Linked DNA regions of Pelagibaculum spongiae. The main gene of each other region encodes a partner of the protein of the gene in region 2 in a complex. Links are inferred from orthologs where the notes say so. Each region holds a gene or a part of one and is shown on either strand. Other genes may lie near its edges. The genes, in order: rpsJ and nusB.

Region 1 (6,920 bases), on a different replicon or contig from region 2:
GCAGGGCGGCCTCTTTTTCAACAATGCCACCTGCCACACCCGCGTTCGGGTTAGGCTTGACATGCTTTTTGACCAGGTTAATGCCTTCAACTAAAACACGGTCTTCGCCCACTTTTTTAATAGTGCCACGCTTTCCGTTGTCTTTACCGTTGATGACGATTACCTCGTCGCCTTTCTGTAATTTACGCATGAACCTTCACCCGCTTAAAGCACTTCTGGTGCCAGTGAAACGATTTTCATGAATTGTTCTGTACGCAATTCACGAGTCACTGGGCCAAAAATACGAGTACCAATAGGCTGGTTCTGCTTATTCAGCAGTACCGCCGCGTTACCATCGAAGCGAATCACGGAACCGTCAGGACGACGAACACCCTTGCGAGTGCGCACAACTACTGCGTTATGCACGTCACCTTTCTTAACCTTACCGCGCGGGATCGCTTCCTTTACGCTGACTTTGATTACGTCTCCGACGCCGGCATAACGACGGTGAGAACCGCCTAATACCTTGATACACATAACTCGACGTGCACCACTGTTGTCTGCAACGTCAAGCACAGACTGCATCTGAATCATTTTGGGAAATCTCCGCTAGTACCCACGCAGAGGCTCGCCAACACGACGAGCCTCAAATGGCGCAGGATTGTAACACCAGTTCCGGCATCTCACCAGACCCGGTGCTGGTAACAAGAGTTATCGAGCTTGCTCGACAACCTCAACCAGTTCCCAGCTCTTTGTCTTAGACAAAGGACGGGATTCTTTCACTGTGACTAGATCGCCGATCTTACAAGTATTCTCGGGATCGTTCGCGTGCAGCTTGGTTGAGCGAGTTACGAACTTGCCGTAGATCGGGTGCTTCACCTTACGCTCGGTCATGACAACAACGGTTTTATCCATCTTGTCGCTGACAACGCGGCCAGTCACGTGACGAACCAATTTTGCTTGCTCAGTCATCACTCACCTGCCTTTTGCTTCAGCACGGTTTCGATCCGCGCAATATTTCTGCGCACACCTTTCAGAAGGTGGGACTTAGCCAGTTGGCCAGTCGCCTTCTGCATGCGCAGATTGAACTGCTCTTTCAGCAGCTCAAGACGCTCGGTCTTCAGCTCATCGGAGCTTTTCTGACGAAGTTCTTCTGCTTTCATCACATCACCGTCCGAGTCACGAAAATTGTTGAAATCGGCAGCTTGTTTGATGCTAGGCGGAACGCCTCGCGAGCTACTTCTTCCGACACACCTTCAATTTCGTAGAGCATACGGCCAGGCTGAATCTGGGCAACCCAGTATTCAACATTACCTTTACCTTTACCCTGACGAACTTCCAGCGGCTTTTCAGTAATTGGCTTATCAGGGAATACCCGAATCCACAATTGACCTTGACGCTTAACGTGACGAGTAATTACACGACGCGCGGCTTCAATCTGACGTGCAGTCATACGACCACGGCCAGTCGCCTTCAGACCGAACTCACCAAAACTAACACTGCCACCGGCAATTGCTGTTCCGCGGTTACGACCTTTATGCATCTTGCGGAATTTCATCCGTTTTGGTTGCAACATGCTTGGCTACCCCTTACTTACCGCCACCGGACTTCTTCCGGTTGCGTGCAGGCTTCTTCGGCTGTTGCTGCTTTTCTTCAGCTACAGGAAGTTGGCCACCCAATACTTCACCTTTGAAGATCCAAACCTTAATACCGATAATTCCGTATGTGGTCAGAGCTTCGTAAGTGCCATAGTCGATGTCAGCACGTAAGGTATGCAGAGGTACGCGACCTTCGCGATACCATTCGCTACGAGCAATCTCAGCTCCGCCCAAACGGCCAGATACTTCGATTTTGATACCCTTAGCGCCCAAACGCATGGCATTCTGAACCGCACGCTTCATAGCGCGACGGAACATTACACGGCGCTGCAACTGTTGACCTACACCTTCAGCAACCAACATTGCGTCGAGTTCCGGCTTGCGGATCTCTTCAATGCTCAGGTTGGCTGGGATGCCAGTCAGTGCAGTAACCTTTTTGCGCAGCTTCTCAACATCTTCACCTTTCTTACCGATAACAATACCGGGGCGAGCAGTGAAAATCGTGATACGCAGTGCGCGAGCTGGACGTTCGATCTGAATGCGACCAACAGAAGCATTTTTCAGCTCCTTAGTCAGGAATTCACGAATCTGGTGATCTTGCGCCAGAAAATTCGCGTAATCCTTGCTGTCAGCATACCAGCGAGCGGCCCAGTCCTTGACGATACCCAGGCGGATACCCGTCGGATGTACTTTTTGACCCATCTCGTTATCCCCTAGCTATCAGACACTGTCACAGTGATGTGACTGGAGCGCTTCAGGATGCGATTCGCACGGCCTTTGGCACGAGGACGAATACGCTTCAGCGTCGATCCTTCGTCAACAAAAATAGTGCTGACACGGAGTTCGTCAATGTCTACACCATCATTGTGCTCGGCGTTAGCAATCGCTGACTCTAGAGTCTTCTTAATCAATACAGCAGCCTTTTTGGTGCTGAATGTCAGAAGTTCCAAAGCGCGATCCACTGGTAAGCCGCGGACCTGGTCTGCAACGAGACGAACTTTTTGCGCAGAGATCTGCGCGCCTTTTAACTTGGCTACAGTTTCCATCGTCATCTCCGCCTTATCGCTTCTTGGCCTTCTTATCGGCGGCATGGCCACGATAAGTACGGGTAGGAGCAAATTCGCCAAGCTTATGGCCTACCATATCTTCAGTAACAAGTACTGGGATATGCTGACGACCATTGTGTACAGCGATAGTCAGACCAACCATTTCCGGTAGGATCATGGAACGGCGTGACCAGGTTTTGATAGGACGACGGTTTTTACTTTCAACCGCTGCTTCAACCTTCTGAATCAGGTGAAGGTCTACAAACGGTCCTTTTTTCAGTGAACGAGGCATGTCGACCCTCTACCTATTTCCGGTTGCGACGACGTACGATTAGCTTATCCGTACGCTTGTTGCTGCGAGTCTTGTAACCCTTAGTAGGAGTACCCCATGGTGAAACCGGATGACGGCCACCAGATGTACGCCCTTCACCACCACCATGTGGGTGATCGATCGGGTTCATAGCTACACCGCGAACAGTTGGGCGGATACCGCGCCAGCGAGAAGCACCTGCTTTACCGAGTGAGCGTAAGCTATGCTCGGAATTGGATACTTCGCCAATGGTTGCGCGACAATCTGCCAACACCTTACGCATTTCGCCAGAGCGTAAACGTAAAGTGACATATGCACCATCTTTCGCTAACAGCTGCACGGTGGCACCTGCAGAACGAGCGAGCTGAGCGCCTTTACCAGGCTTCATCTCGATGCAATGAATCTGACTACCAACCGGAATATTACGCAGCGGCATGCAGTTACCTGGCTTGATTGGGGCAGTTACGCCGTTCATCAATTCAGTACCTGCGGTCATGTTCTTTTCTGCAATGACATAACGACGTTCGCCGTCTGCATACAGAACCAGAGCAATGAATGCGCTACGGTTAGGATCATATTCCAGACGCTCAACGCGTGCTGGGATAGCATCTTTATTCCGCTTGAAATCAATCATACGGTAGTGCTGCTTGTGGCCACCACCGATGTGACGAGTAGTGATGCGACCGTTATGGTTACGACCTCCACTCTTCTTCTTGGTTGCCAGCAGTGGCGCATGCGGAGCTCCTTTATGGAGCTCGGGATTGACCACCTTGACAACAAATCGACGACCAGCGGACGTCGGTTTGCATTTAACCAGAGCCATGCTTTAAACCCCTGTTATTCGCCGGCGAATTCGATCTCAGAACCTTCCGCTAGAGCTACATATGCTTTCTTGTAGTCCTTGCGGCGTCCCATGATCGCGCCAGTACGCTTGGTCTTGCCCTTCGCTACTAGAGTTCGGACAGACTTCACCTTCACATCAAAGAGTGATTCCACAGCTTTTTTAATTTCAAGCTTGGTTGCATCTTTGACGACTTTGAAGACAACTTGGTTATTCTTCTCAGCTATGACGGTAGCTTTCTCGGAAATATGTGGACCAAGAAGAACCTTTAAAAGACGCTCTTGATTCATGCCAATTTCTCCTCGAACTGCTTAACAGCAGCTACAGTCATCACCACCTTGTCGAAGTTAACCAGGCTTACCGGGTCAACGCCTTCAACATCCAATACTTCAACCTTATGCAGGTTACGGGATGCCAAGAACAAGTTCTCGTCAACTGCTTCAGTAACGATCAGCACTTCTTTCAGGCCTAGGGCCTTTAAGTTCGCTACCAGATCCTTAGTCTTGTGTGACTCAATCGTGAACTCTGGTACTACTACCAGACGATCTTGACGAATCAATTCAGACAGGATGGAGCGGATTGCGCCGCGATACATCTTGCGGTTAACTTTTTGGCTGTGATCTTGCGGCTGAGCCGCGAAAGTCACACCACCTTTACGCCATAGCGGGCTACGAATAGTACCAGCACGTGCTCGGCCAGTACCTTTCTGTCGCCACGGCTTAATGCCGCCACCGCTAACAGCAGCGCGATTCTTCTGGGCACGAGTACCCTGACGAGCGCCAGCCAAATACGCCACGACTACCTGATGAACCAGAGCTTCATTAAAGTCGCGGCCGAATGACGCTTCGGATACTTCGATTGTGCCTTGAGCAGCGCCATCTGCTGGAGCAACCAGATTCAGTTCCACAATCTATCTCCTATTAGCCACGAGCCTTGACTGCTGGTTTGACAATTACGTCTGAACCAGTAGCACCAGGAACCGCACCTTTAACCAGCACAAGATTACGCTCAGCATCTACACGTACAACTTCTAAAGTGTGCACGGTTACGCGAGCATTACCCATCTGGCCAGCCATTTTCTTACCCTTGAATACACGACCCGGAGTTTGGTTCTGACCTGTAGAACCATGGGCACGGTGAGACAGAGAGTTACCGTGAGTTGCATCCTGCATAGCAAAGTTGTGACGCTTAATAACACCAGCGAAACCTTTACCTTTAGATGTACCCGTTACGTCAACTTTCTGACCTGCTTCTAAACGCCCAACTGTTAGTTCAGCGCCTACTTCAAGGTCTTGACCCTCTTCCGCATCGAGACGGAATTCCCACAAACCACGTCCTGCTTCGACACCTGCTTTCGCAAAATGACCCGCAGCAGGCTTCGTAACACGGCTTGCCTTACGGCTGCCAGTAGTTACCTGAACAGAGCGATATCCATCAGTCTCTTCAGTCTTGATCTGAGTAATCCGGTTAGGCTCGACCTCGATGACAGAAACAGGGATAGATACGCCTTCATCGGTAAACACACGGGTCATGCCGCATTTCTTACCGATCAGTCCAATAGCCATTATCGAAACCTCTTATCTTTCACTGTATATAGAGCAGTGATTCTGCAATCAGCCAAGGCTAATTTGCACGTCAACACCTGCTGCCAGGTCCAGTTTCATCAACGCATCAACTGTTTTATCAGTTGGCTCAACGATATCCACTACACGTTTATGTGTGCGAATCTCATACTGGTCCCGCGCGTCTTTGTTAACATGCGGGGAAACCAACACCGTAAAACGCTCTTTACGAGTAGGCAGCGGAATTGGACCGCGAACCTGTGCGCCAGTACGCTTTGCCGTTTCCACGATTTCCATGGTGGAAGCATCTAACAGGCGATGATCAAATGCCTTAAGACGAATCCGAATCCGTTGGTTGGACATGTCTACCGCACTCCAAACAAATAAAAAAAACCATCGCATCACTTCACCTTGCTGGTAAAGGAGCGACATTTTTAAAAACATTCCGCACCCAAATCGGGGCAGCTGTATGATTTAGCTATGCAACTTAAAAGCTGCGTCGCCACCCTGCCTAATCAGCAGAGGCGGCGACTATAACACAGCTTTTTCAGATGTGTTAGCTATTACTTCAGAATCTTAGCTACAACACCTGCACCTACGGTACGGCCGCCTTCGCGAATAGCGAAACGCAGGCCTTCATCCATAGCGATTGGTGCAATCAGCTCAACCGTCATCTGAATGTTGTCACCTGGCATTACCATCTCAACGCCTTCTGGCAATTCGATAGTACCGGTCACGTCAGTAGTACGGAAGTAGAACTGTGGACGATATCCTTTGAAGAAAGGAGTATGGCGACCACCTTCGTCTTTACCTAATACATAGATTTCAGACTGGAATGTAGTGTGTGGGTTGATAGAACCTGGCTTAGCCAATACCTGACCACGCTCAACGTCTTCACGCTTAGTACCACGCAACAACACACCAACGTTCTCACCTGCACGACCTTCGTCAAGCAGCTTGCGGAACATTTCAACACCAGTACAAGTTGTCTTCACAGTATCTTTGATACCGATGATTTCAACTTCTTCACCCATCTTAACGATACCACGCTCAACACGGCCGGTAACAACAGTACCACGACCCTGGATTGAGAATACGTCTTCGATTGGCATGATGAATGCGCCGTCGATTGCACGCTCTGGCTCTGGGATATAAGTATCCAGAGTTTCTACCAGCTTCTTAACAGCGGTAGTACCCATTTCGTTAGCATCGTCGCCGTTCAACGCCATCAATGCAGAACCTGCAATGATTGGAGTGTCGTCGCCTGGGAAGTCATACTCACCCAACAGCTCACGCAATTCCATTTCAACCAGCTCAAGCATTTCAGCATATTCTTCGCTGTCCGCTCCGCCGCAATCTTCTGCCAGCAAGTCAGCTTTATTCAGGAATACTACGATGTATGGAACACCAACCTGACGAGAAAGCAGGATGTGTTCACGAGTCTGAGGCATTGGGCCGTCAGTCGCGCCACATACCAAAATTGCGCCGTCCATCTGCGCAGCACCAGTGATCATGTTTTTAACATAATCGGCGTGACCTGGGCAGTCTACGTGTGCGTAGTGACGAACTTCTGATTCATACTCA
Region 2 (6,805 bases):
CGAGCACTCGATGAAGTAGCCTATGTTCGATTTGCTTCGGTTTACCGCAGCTTTCAAGATATCGAAGAATTCCGTGATGAACTAGACCGCATGGCCAGTGAAAAAACAGTCGATTAAGCCGGTTTTTTAATCGACTCATGACGATTGATATCTGCAGCTGGTTATTTTTAAAGCGTAGTGATGAGAGAAGTAAATGATCGCTGATGATCGCTGGATGAGCCTAGCTTTACAGCTGGCTGAAAAAGGCCGCTTTACCACACACCCTAACCCTCGGGTGGGCTGTGTATTGGTGAAAGATGATCAAGTGATTGGCCAGGGCTGGCATCATCAGGCAGGCCAACCCCACGCCGAAATCAATGCGCTGGCCGATGCCAAAGCACAAGGCAATGCAACTGAAGGTGCCACCGCCTATGTAACACTTGAGCCGTGTTCTCACCATGGGCGAACAGGCCCTTGTTGCCAAGCATTGGCTAAGGCCAAAGTGGTTCGAGTGGTTGCAGCGATGCAAGATCCTAACCCACAGGTTGCAGGTAAAGGCCTTGGCTACTTGCAAAATCAAGGCATCATCACCACATCTGGCGTGCAACAAGCAGCGGCGCGCGCCTTGAATGTTGGATTTCTATCTCGAATGGAAAAAGGTCGGCCGTGGATTCGCCTGAAATTGGCAATGAGTCTAGATGGTCGTACCGCCATGGATAATGGCCAAAGCAAGTGGATTACCTCCGCTGCCGCTAGGGCCGATGTGCAGCGAATGCGCGCTGAAGCTGACGCTATTTTAACCGCAACCGGCACTTTGCTGGCAGATGATCCAAAGCTGGATGTTCGAGATGAAGGCGCATTTCAGCTGCCTGAATTACACCGCCAACCTTTGCGAGTGATTGTTGATTCTAAATTGCAAACGCCGCATCAGGCACGCATTTTTGAATCGAATGGTCAGGTATTAATCGCTTCAGCAATTAAAGGCGAACATCCGCAGGCTGAAGTGGTTCAGTTGCCACAGCAAAATTCACAACGGGTCGATTTAATTCGATTGATGGATTTGCTGGGGCAGCGAGAAATTAACCAGATTCATGTTGAAGCAGGTCCGGTTTTAGCTGCGAGTTTGCTTAAAGCAGGATTGGTTGATGAGCTGGTGGTTTATATGGCAGCCAAATTAATGGGAAATACTGCCAGAGGTTTATTTGATTTACCTGAATTACAGCAAATGGCCGATGCTATTGATCTGCAAATTCAGGATATTCGCGCCATCGGCAAAGATTGGCGAATTACTGCAACGGTTTTATAGCCGAGCTTAAAGTTGAATCAGGATAGAAGATGTTTACCGGAATTGTTGAAGCGATAGGTAAAATCCGCGCAGTTACCCCAAAGGGTGAAGATTTTGTTGTCTCAGTAGATTCAGCCAGTCTTGATCTGTCCGATGTTCAATTGGGTGATTCGATTGCAGTCAATGGCGTTTGTTTAACCGCCACAAAATTACCCTCACAAGGGAAAGGTTTCGAAGCCGATGTTTCAGGCGAAACCTTGAGTTTGACTACATTAGGCAAACTCAACTCTGGTGATTCGGTTAATCTGGAAAAAGCGCTAACACCAACCACCCGCTTGGGCGGTCACTTGGTGAGTGGCCATGTCGACGGCATCGGCCAATTACTTAAGCGTTATACTTCCGGGCGCAGCGAAAGATTTTTAATCCGTCCTCCAAAAAGTTTGGCGCACTACATTGCCCGCAAAGGCTCAATCACGATTGATGGTGTCAGTTTGACGGTCAATAAATTGATCGGTGATGACTTTGAGCTCAATCTGGTGCCGCACACGCTTCAAAGAACAACCCTTCAGTGGTTAAAAGCCGGTGACAGCATCAACCTAGAAGTTGATTTGTTGGCGCGTTATCTGGAGCGATTGCTTCAGCGCAATACAACCACTGATGATAATGACGAGAATGGCGACACATCAGCAGCCACTGGTTTATCACTGGAACATTTGGCCAAATGCGGTTTTCTCGGCTAATCCGAGCAAACCAGTAATAGTGAGTAGGTTAGATAGGGTTTAGCACCATCTGATTTACTCAATTTGGTTAAGTGATGTGTTTGGGTAAGCGTTCTATCCAACACAGCTTTTAGTAAAACCAGTTTGAAGATAACAGTCCAAGACGAGTAGATATGATGGCAGAGCAGCAAGGTCTGAACACCACAGAAGAAATAATCGAGGACATTCGCCAGGGGAAAATGGTCATCGTAATGGATGACGAAGATCGGGAGAACGAAGGTGACCTGTTAATGGCCGCCGAATCCGTTCGTCCTGAAGACATTAACTTTATGGCGACCCATGGCCGAGGTCTGATCTGTCTGACCTTGACCCGCGAACACTGTAAAAAGCTGCAACTGCCACTAATGGTGCAGGACAATTACTCTCAATATTCGACCAACTTCACCGTTTCTATTGAAGCAGCTGAAGGGGTGACAACCGGTATTTCAGCAGCGGACCGTGCGGTAACTGTGCAAGCAGCGGTTAAACCCGATGCAGTGGCCAGCGATATTGTTCAGCCTGGACATATCTTTCCATTAAGTGCTCAGCCAGGTGGTGTTTTGTCCCGCGCAGGGCACACAGAAGCCGGTTGTGATCTGGCTCGTCTGGCAGGAAGAACGCCTGCGGCTGTGATCGTTGAAATTCTCAACGAAGATGGCACTATGGCGCGCCGGCCGGATCTGGAAATATTTGCCAAAAAGCATGGTTTGAAAATTGGTACTATTGCCGATCTGATTCATTATCGTAATCGCCATGAGCAAACTATTGAGCGCCAACCAACGCGCAAAATGGAAACTCGCTGGGGCGATTTTGATCTGATTCCATACCGCGACAGCATCGATGACCACGTGCACTTTGCATTGGTTAAAGGTCAGCTGGATCCGGAAAAAGCTGTGCCAGTTCGGGTGCACGTACCGGAAGTGATTGAAGATTTACTCGGTGGCGAGCGTGTTAATGGCGGTTGGCCATTGCAAGAAGCAATTCGCTATGTGGGCGAACAAGGCGAAGGCGTGGTGGTGGTGCTGGGCAAGCAAGAGTCAGCAGATGAGTTGATGGAAAAAGTCGCTCAGCTAGACTTGGCAGCCAAGCCACATGATGCCAACAATAAAAAAATCCAGGGTTATAAAACCGTGGGTGCAGGATCGCAAATCTTGGCCGATTTGGGGGTTCACAGAATGAAGCTGTTAAGTGCGCCGAAAAAATTCAGTGCCTTATCAGGTTTTGATCTGCAGATTGAAGAATATATTGCCTACGAAGGATCGTCTGATAAGTAACCTTCAAGGCTGGACGGAGATATAACCGGTAGCGGTAGGCGTACCGCGCTGGTTTTATCTCGGCAACCAGACGCAGTAAAAATGCGTTAATCAGAATACGTTAACCAGGAATAGATAATGAGCAATATCCAAGTAATTGAGGGCGACTTCATTCAGCCTACAGGTAAAAAAATTGCCTTGCTGGTTGCCCGTTTTAATAGCTTCATCGTTGACAGTCTGCAGTCGGGTGCTATTGATGCGCTGCGTCGTCAAGGCGTTAAAGATGAGCAAATCGTTGTTATAAAAGTACCAGGCGCATATGAAATGCCTCTGGCGGCGCAAAAATTGGCAGAAAGCGGCGAATACGCTGCGGTAGTCACTTTAGGCGCAGTAATTCGTGGTGGTACCGCGCACTTTGATTTCGTAGCAGGTGAAGCTGCTAAAGGTATGGGCCAGGTTAGCTTGAAAACTGGCGTACCGGTAATCTTCGGTGTGTTAACTACTGATTCTATCGAGCAGGCGATTGAGCGTGCCGGTACTAAAGCTGGTAACAAGGGTGCGGAAGCAGCCATGACCGCTTTGGAAATGATTAATTTGTTAGAAAGAGTTTAAGATGAATCCTGCAGCAAGACGTAAAGCCCGTAAATTGGCTGTACAAGCGCTTTACCAATGGCAAATGACCGGTCATAGCATTGTTGGCATTGAAGGCCAGTTTTTGGCAGACAATGATTTCAAACGCACCGACTCGGATTATTTTAAAGAGTTGTTTTGCCGTGCCGCCAGTACTGCTGAACAGTTAGACGCTATTTTTAGTGAATTCTCCAGCCGTCCGCTGAAAGAAATCACCCCCGTTGAGCTGTCTATCTTACGTTTGGCAACTTATGAGTTGTCAGTACGGGTTGATGTGCCAGTAGCCGTTGCGATTAACGAAGCTTTGGATTTAACTAACGCTTTTGGCGCTGATGACTCCAATAAGTTTGTTAACAGCATTTTAGATAAAACTGCTGCCAAACTTCGTCCAAACGAGGCTCGGCCTGCTGAATAAGCATTAATCCGCTTGGTTTAGCTGCAGTGTTCGATTTGCTTTAAAAACAAATCAAAAAAAATCCCCGATCAGAAATGGTTGGGGATTTTTTTTGTTCTGATTTTTTGTTGTTTTGTGACTAGAGCGAGCGGAGGTATAGCCATCGTGATATTTAAAACAATAAAATTAAAACTGTATTGTCATTAAATTCATTTTAAAAACTGATATTGGTCAGGGTCGGCTGCACGCCTATATCCATGTAACTACAAAGGTTATGGTAAAGTCCCAGCTGCGTGCCGAGCAGAACATATAACAAAAAGTGATTAAACGTTGGTGATGTGTTGTCGCTTTTCTTGGTGTGATGTCTTTATAAAAATGGGTGCTTACATTCGATGTTGAAAAAAGAAATTAAAAAGTTCGATATATTATCTTTGGCTGTCGGAGCAATTATTGGTACAGGTGCATTTGTCTTGCCCGGAAGTATGTTTTTGAGTGCCGGTATGTTGAATTCGATTATTGCCATTTTGATTGGTGGTGTGATTATTGTTGGTGTGGAAAAAAACTACGGCTATTTATTGAAAAAGTTTCCAGTGGCCGGTGGTGAATATGCATTTACCTACGATGCATTTGGCTGGAAGCATGCGCTAGTGTGTGGCTGGTTTTTGACCTTGGCCTATGTCAGTTTAATTCCGTTTAACGCCACAGGGCTGGCTTTTGTTGCCAAATTTGTTATGCCTAGTCTATTGAAAGTTGGCTATTTGTATACGATAGCGGGCTCGAGTATTTATTTGGGCGAAGTTGCGCTGGCGATCTTTGCACTATGCCTTTTTGCCTGGATCAATATAAAAGGGATAAAGCTAGCGTCCAACTTTCAAAATATCATGGTTCTGATGTTGGTCGGCATAGTCTTTCTGTTTTTAAGCTTGATCATTGCAAAAACGGGTCTAGATAATCCATTTACTGCGACTTTCCTTGATGGGCAAAATATTGAGCTGTCGAATATTTTAAGAGTGCTGGCCATCGCGCCGATGCTTTATGTCGGCTTTGACTGTATTCCACAAGTTGCCGAAGAACTGGATTTTGACGCGAAGGAAGCTTCTAGGCTAGCGATATTCTCAATTTTCATTGGTGCAATGATTTATTGTTCGATTCTGTTTTTTACCAGTTTCGGGGTGACGCTGGAAGAAATTACTAGTGGCAAAATTGCATGGGCAACCGGCCATACCGTTGAATATTATTTCGGAAAAATTGGTTTGTGGGCGCTGGTACTTGCACTGCTGTCGGCAATTGTTGGTGGAATTAACGGTTTTTACATGGCAGCCAGCAGACTGTTGTTTGCAATGTCTCGTGGAAAAATCCTGCCGGAATTCTTCGGTGTATTAGATTCGAAATATCAAACACCTAAAAATGCGATCTTATTTATTTTAGGCATCTCATTAATTGCGCCGTGGTTTGGTAGAAACGTATTGGGCTGGATTGTTGGTACTTCCAGCGTTGGCGCCTCTGTCGGCTATTTATATGCAAGCTTGTCGGCTTATAAGCTGTATAAGGCTGAACATAGCAAGGTCTTCTTGCCAGCAGTATTTGGTTCAATCGCCTCGATGATGTTTTTAGTTCTGCTATTGGTGCCGGGGCTGAGCAGTACATTGTCGATGCCGTCAGCGATTATTGTATTGCTGTGGGCTGTTATGGGTTACTGCTTTTACCGGTTTTATGATTTGCAGGTAGTTCACCACACCAAACAAGAATTGAATCGATTGATTTTGAATCAAGGTGCTGTTTCTATAGGAAAATAACAGAATAGTTGCCAAGCTTCGCAGAAGTTCGGGTTGCTGAATAAGCGCGGACTGACTGAATTTAGCTGCAATTATCGGTGGGATTTAAAAAAACCTCGATCAGAAATGGTCGAGGTTTTTTATGTTTAATTTATAGTGTTTTTCTTAATAAGTAGGTAATGACACCTCTGTCAATTGACATGTTTGGTAGTGAGTTATAACTTGTTTTCGAACGGTGAAGAAATTGTTGCTTGCTAGTCAAAGTGGGGTTTGGATGTCATGTTTTTGTGGTGCTATGAAATAATAGTTTTGCATAAGCTGTTGTATCGCATAATACGATGCAATAAGCCGACATACTTGATGATTTAAGCTAATTGGGTTAGATGATGTTGTAGATATAGATATTACATAAAATAAATTGACTTCTGTTATATCTAAAATAAAGGTGAGAGCTGTTCTAGTTGCTATTGAATTAATGGAGAAAATATGGCTAGAGGAAGTGGGTTTAGAACGGTAATAAAAGTCGTCAAAGCCATTGATAGAGCACAAAAGCAAGCGGCTAGGGAGGCAGAGCGGAGGCATAAGCAAGGGGAGAGAGAAAGAGCTAAGAAGCAACGTGAGCATGATAAGCAAACTCGTCAGAAAGATAAGGAGGTGGCTGCTAAAGAAAAAGCCAAAATTCTTGCACATGAAAAAGAACAAACGGCTAGAGAGAAGGCGCGAATTGCTAA

What was found.
Region 1: the proteins of nusB (region 2) and rpsJ are in contact, whole or in part, in a solved structure (PDB 3D3B), measured with the Escherichia coli proteins. The link is inferred for Pelagibaculum spongiae from one-to-one orthologs.

Annotation. Positions count from the first base shown.
Region 1 is NZ_QDDL01000009.1:164,195-171,114, forward strand. What follows is about bases 4,044-6,920. They hold rpsJ (30S ribosomal protein S10), read right to left. Parts: upstream 5,700-6,920; coding sequence 5,388-5,699; downstream 4,044-5,387. Other genes in these bases: rplW (50S ribosomal protein L23), read right to left, coding at 4,044-4,064; rplD (50S ribosomal protein L4), read right to left, coding at 4,061-4,681; rplC (50S ribosomal protein L3), read right to left, coding at 4,695-5,339; tuf (elongation factor Tu), read right to left, coding at 5,900-6,920. Outside these bases: rplX (50S ribosomal protein L24), read right to left, coding at 1-190; rplN (50S ribosomal protein L14), read right to left, coding at 205-573; rpsQ (30S ribosomal protein S17), read right to left, coding at 691-951; rpmC (50S ribosomal protein L29), read right to left, coding at 951-1,142; rplP (50S ribosomal protein L16), read right to left, coding at 1,142-1,555; rpsC (30S ribosomal protein S3), read right to left, coding at 1,569-2,279; rplV (50S ribosomal protein L22), read right to left, coding at 2,291-2,623; rpsS (30S ribosomal protein S19), read right to left, coding at 2,637-2,915; rplB (50S ribosomal protein L2), read right to left, coding at 2,929-3,756; more of rplW, read right to left, coding at 3,771-4,043. UniProt on the Escherichia coli protein: Involved in the binding of tRNA to the ribosomes. Part of the processive rRNA transcription and antitermination complex (rrnTAC). The complex forms an RNA-chaperone ring around the RNA exit tunnel of RNA polymerase (RNAP).
Region 2 is NZ_QDDL01000001.1:62,431-69,235, reverse strand. Bases 2,843-5,604 are described here. They hold nusB (transcription antitermination factor NusB), read left to right. Parts: upstream 2,843-3,888; coding sequence 3,889-4,320; downstream 4,321-5,604. Other genes in these bases: DC094_RS00320 (APC family permease), read left to right, coding at 4,692-5,604; ribH (6,7-dimethyl-8-ribityllumazine synthase), read left to right, coding at 3,414-3,887; ribBA (bifunctional 3,4-dihydroxy-2-butanone-4-phosphate synthase/GTP cyclohydrolase II), read left to right, coding at 2,843-3,296. In the rest of the region: transcriptional regulator NrdR, read left to right, coding at 1-117; bifunctional diaminohydroxyphosphoribosylaminopyrimidine deaminase/5-amino-6-(5-phosphoribosylamino)uracil reductase RibD, read left to right, coding at 194-1,285; DC094_RS00340 (riboflavin synthase), read left to right, coding at 1,315-2,004; more of ribBA, read left to right, coding at 2,160-2,842; more of DC094_RS00320, read left to right, coding at 5,605-6,095; DC094_RS00315 (hypothetical protein), read left to right, coding at 6,561-6,805. UniProt on the Escherichia coli protein: Part of the processive rRNA transcription and antitermination complex (rrnTAC). The complex forms an RNA-chaperone ring around the RNA exit tunnel of RNA polymerase (RNAP).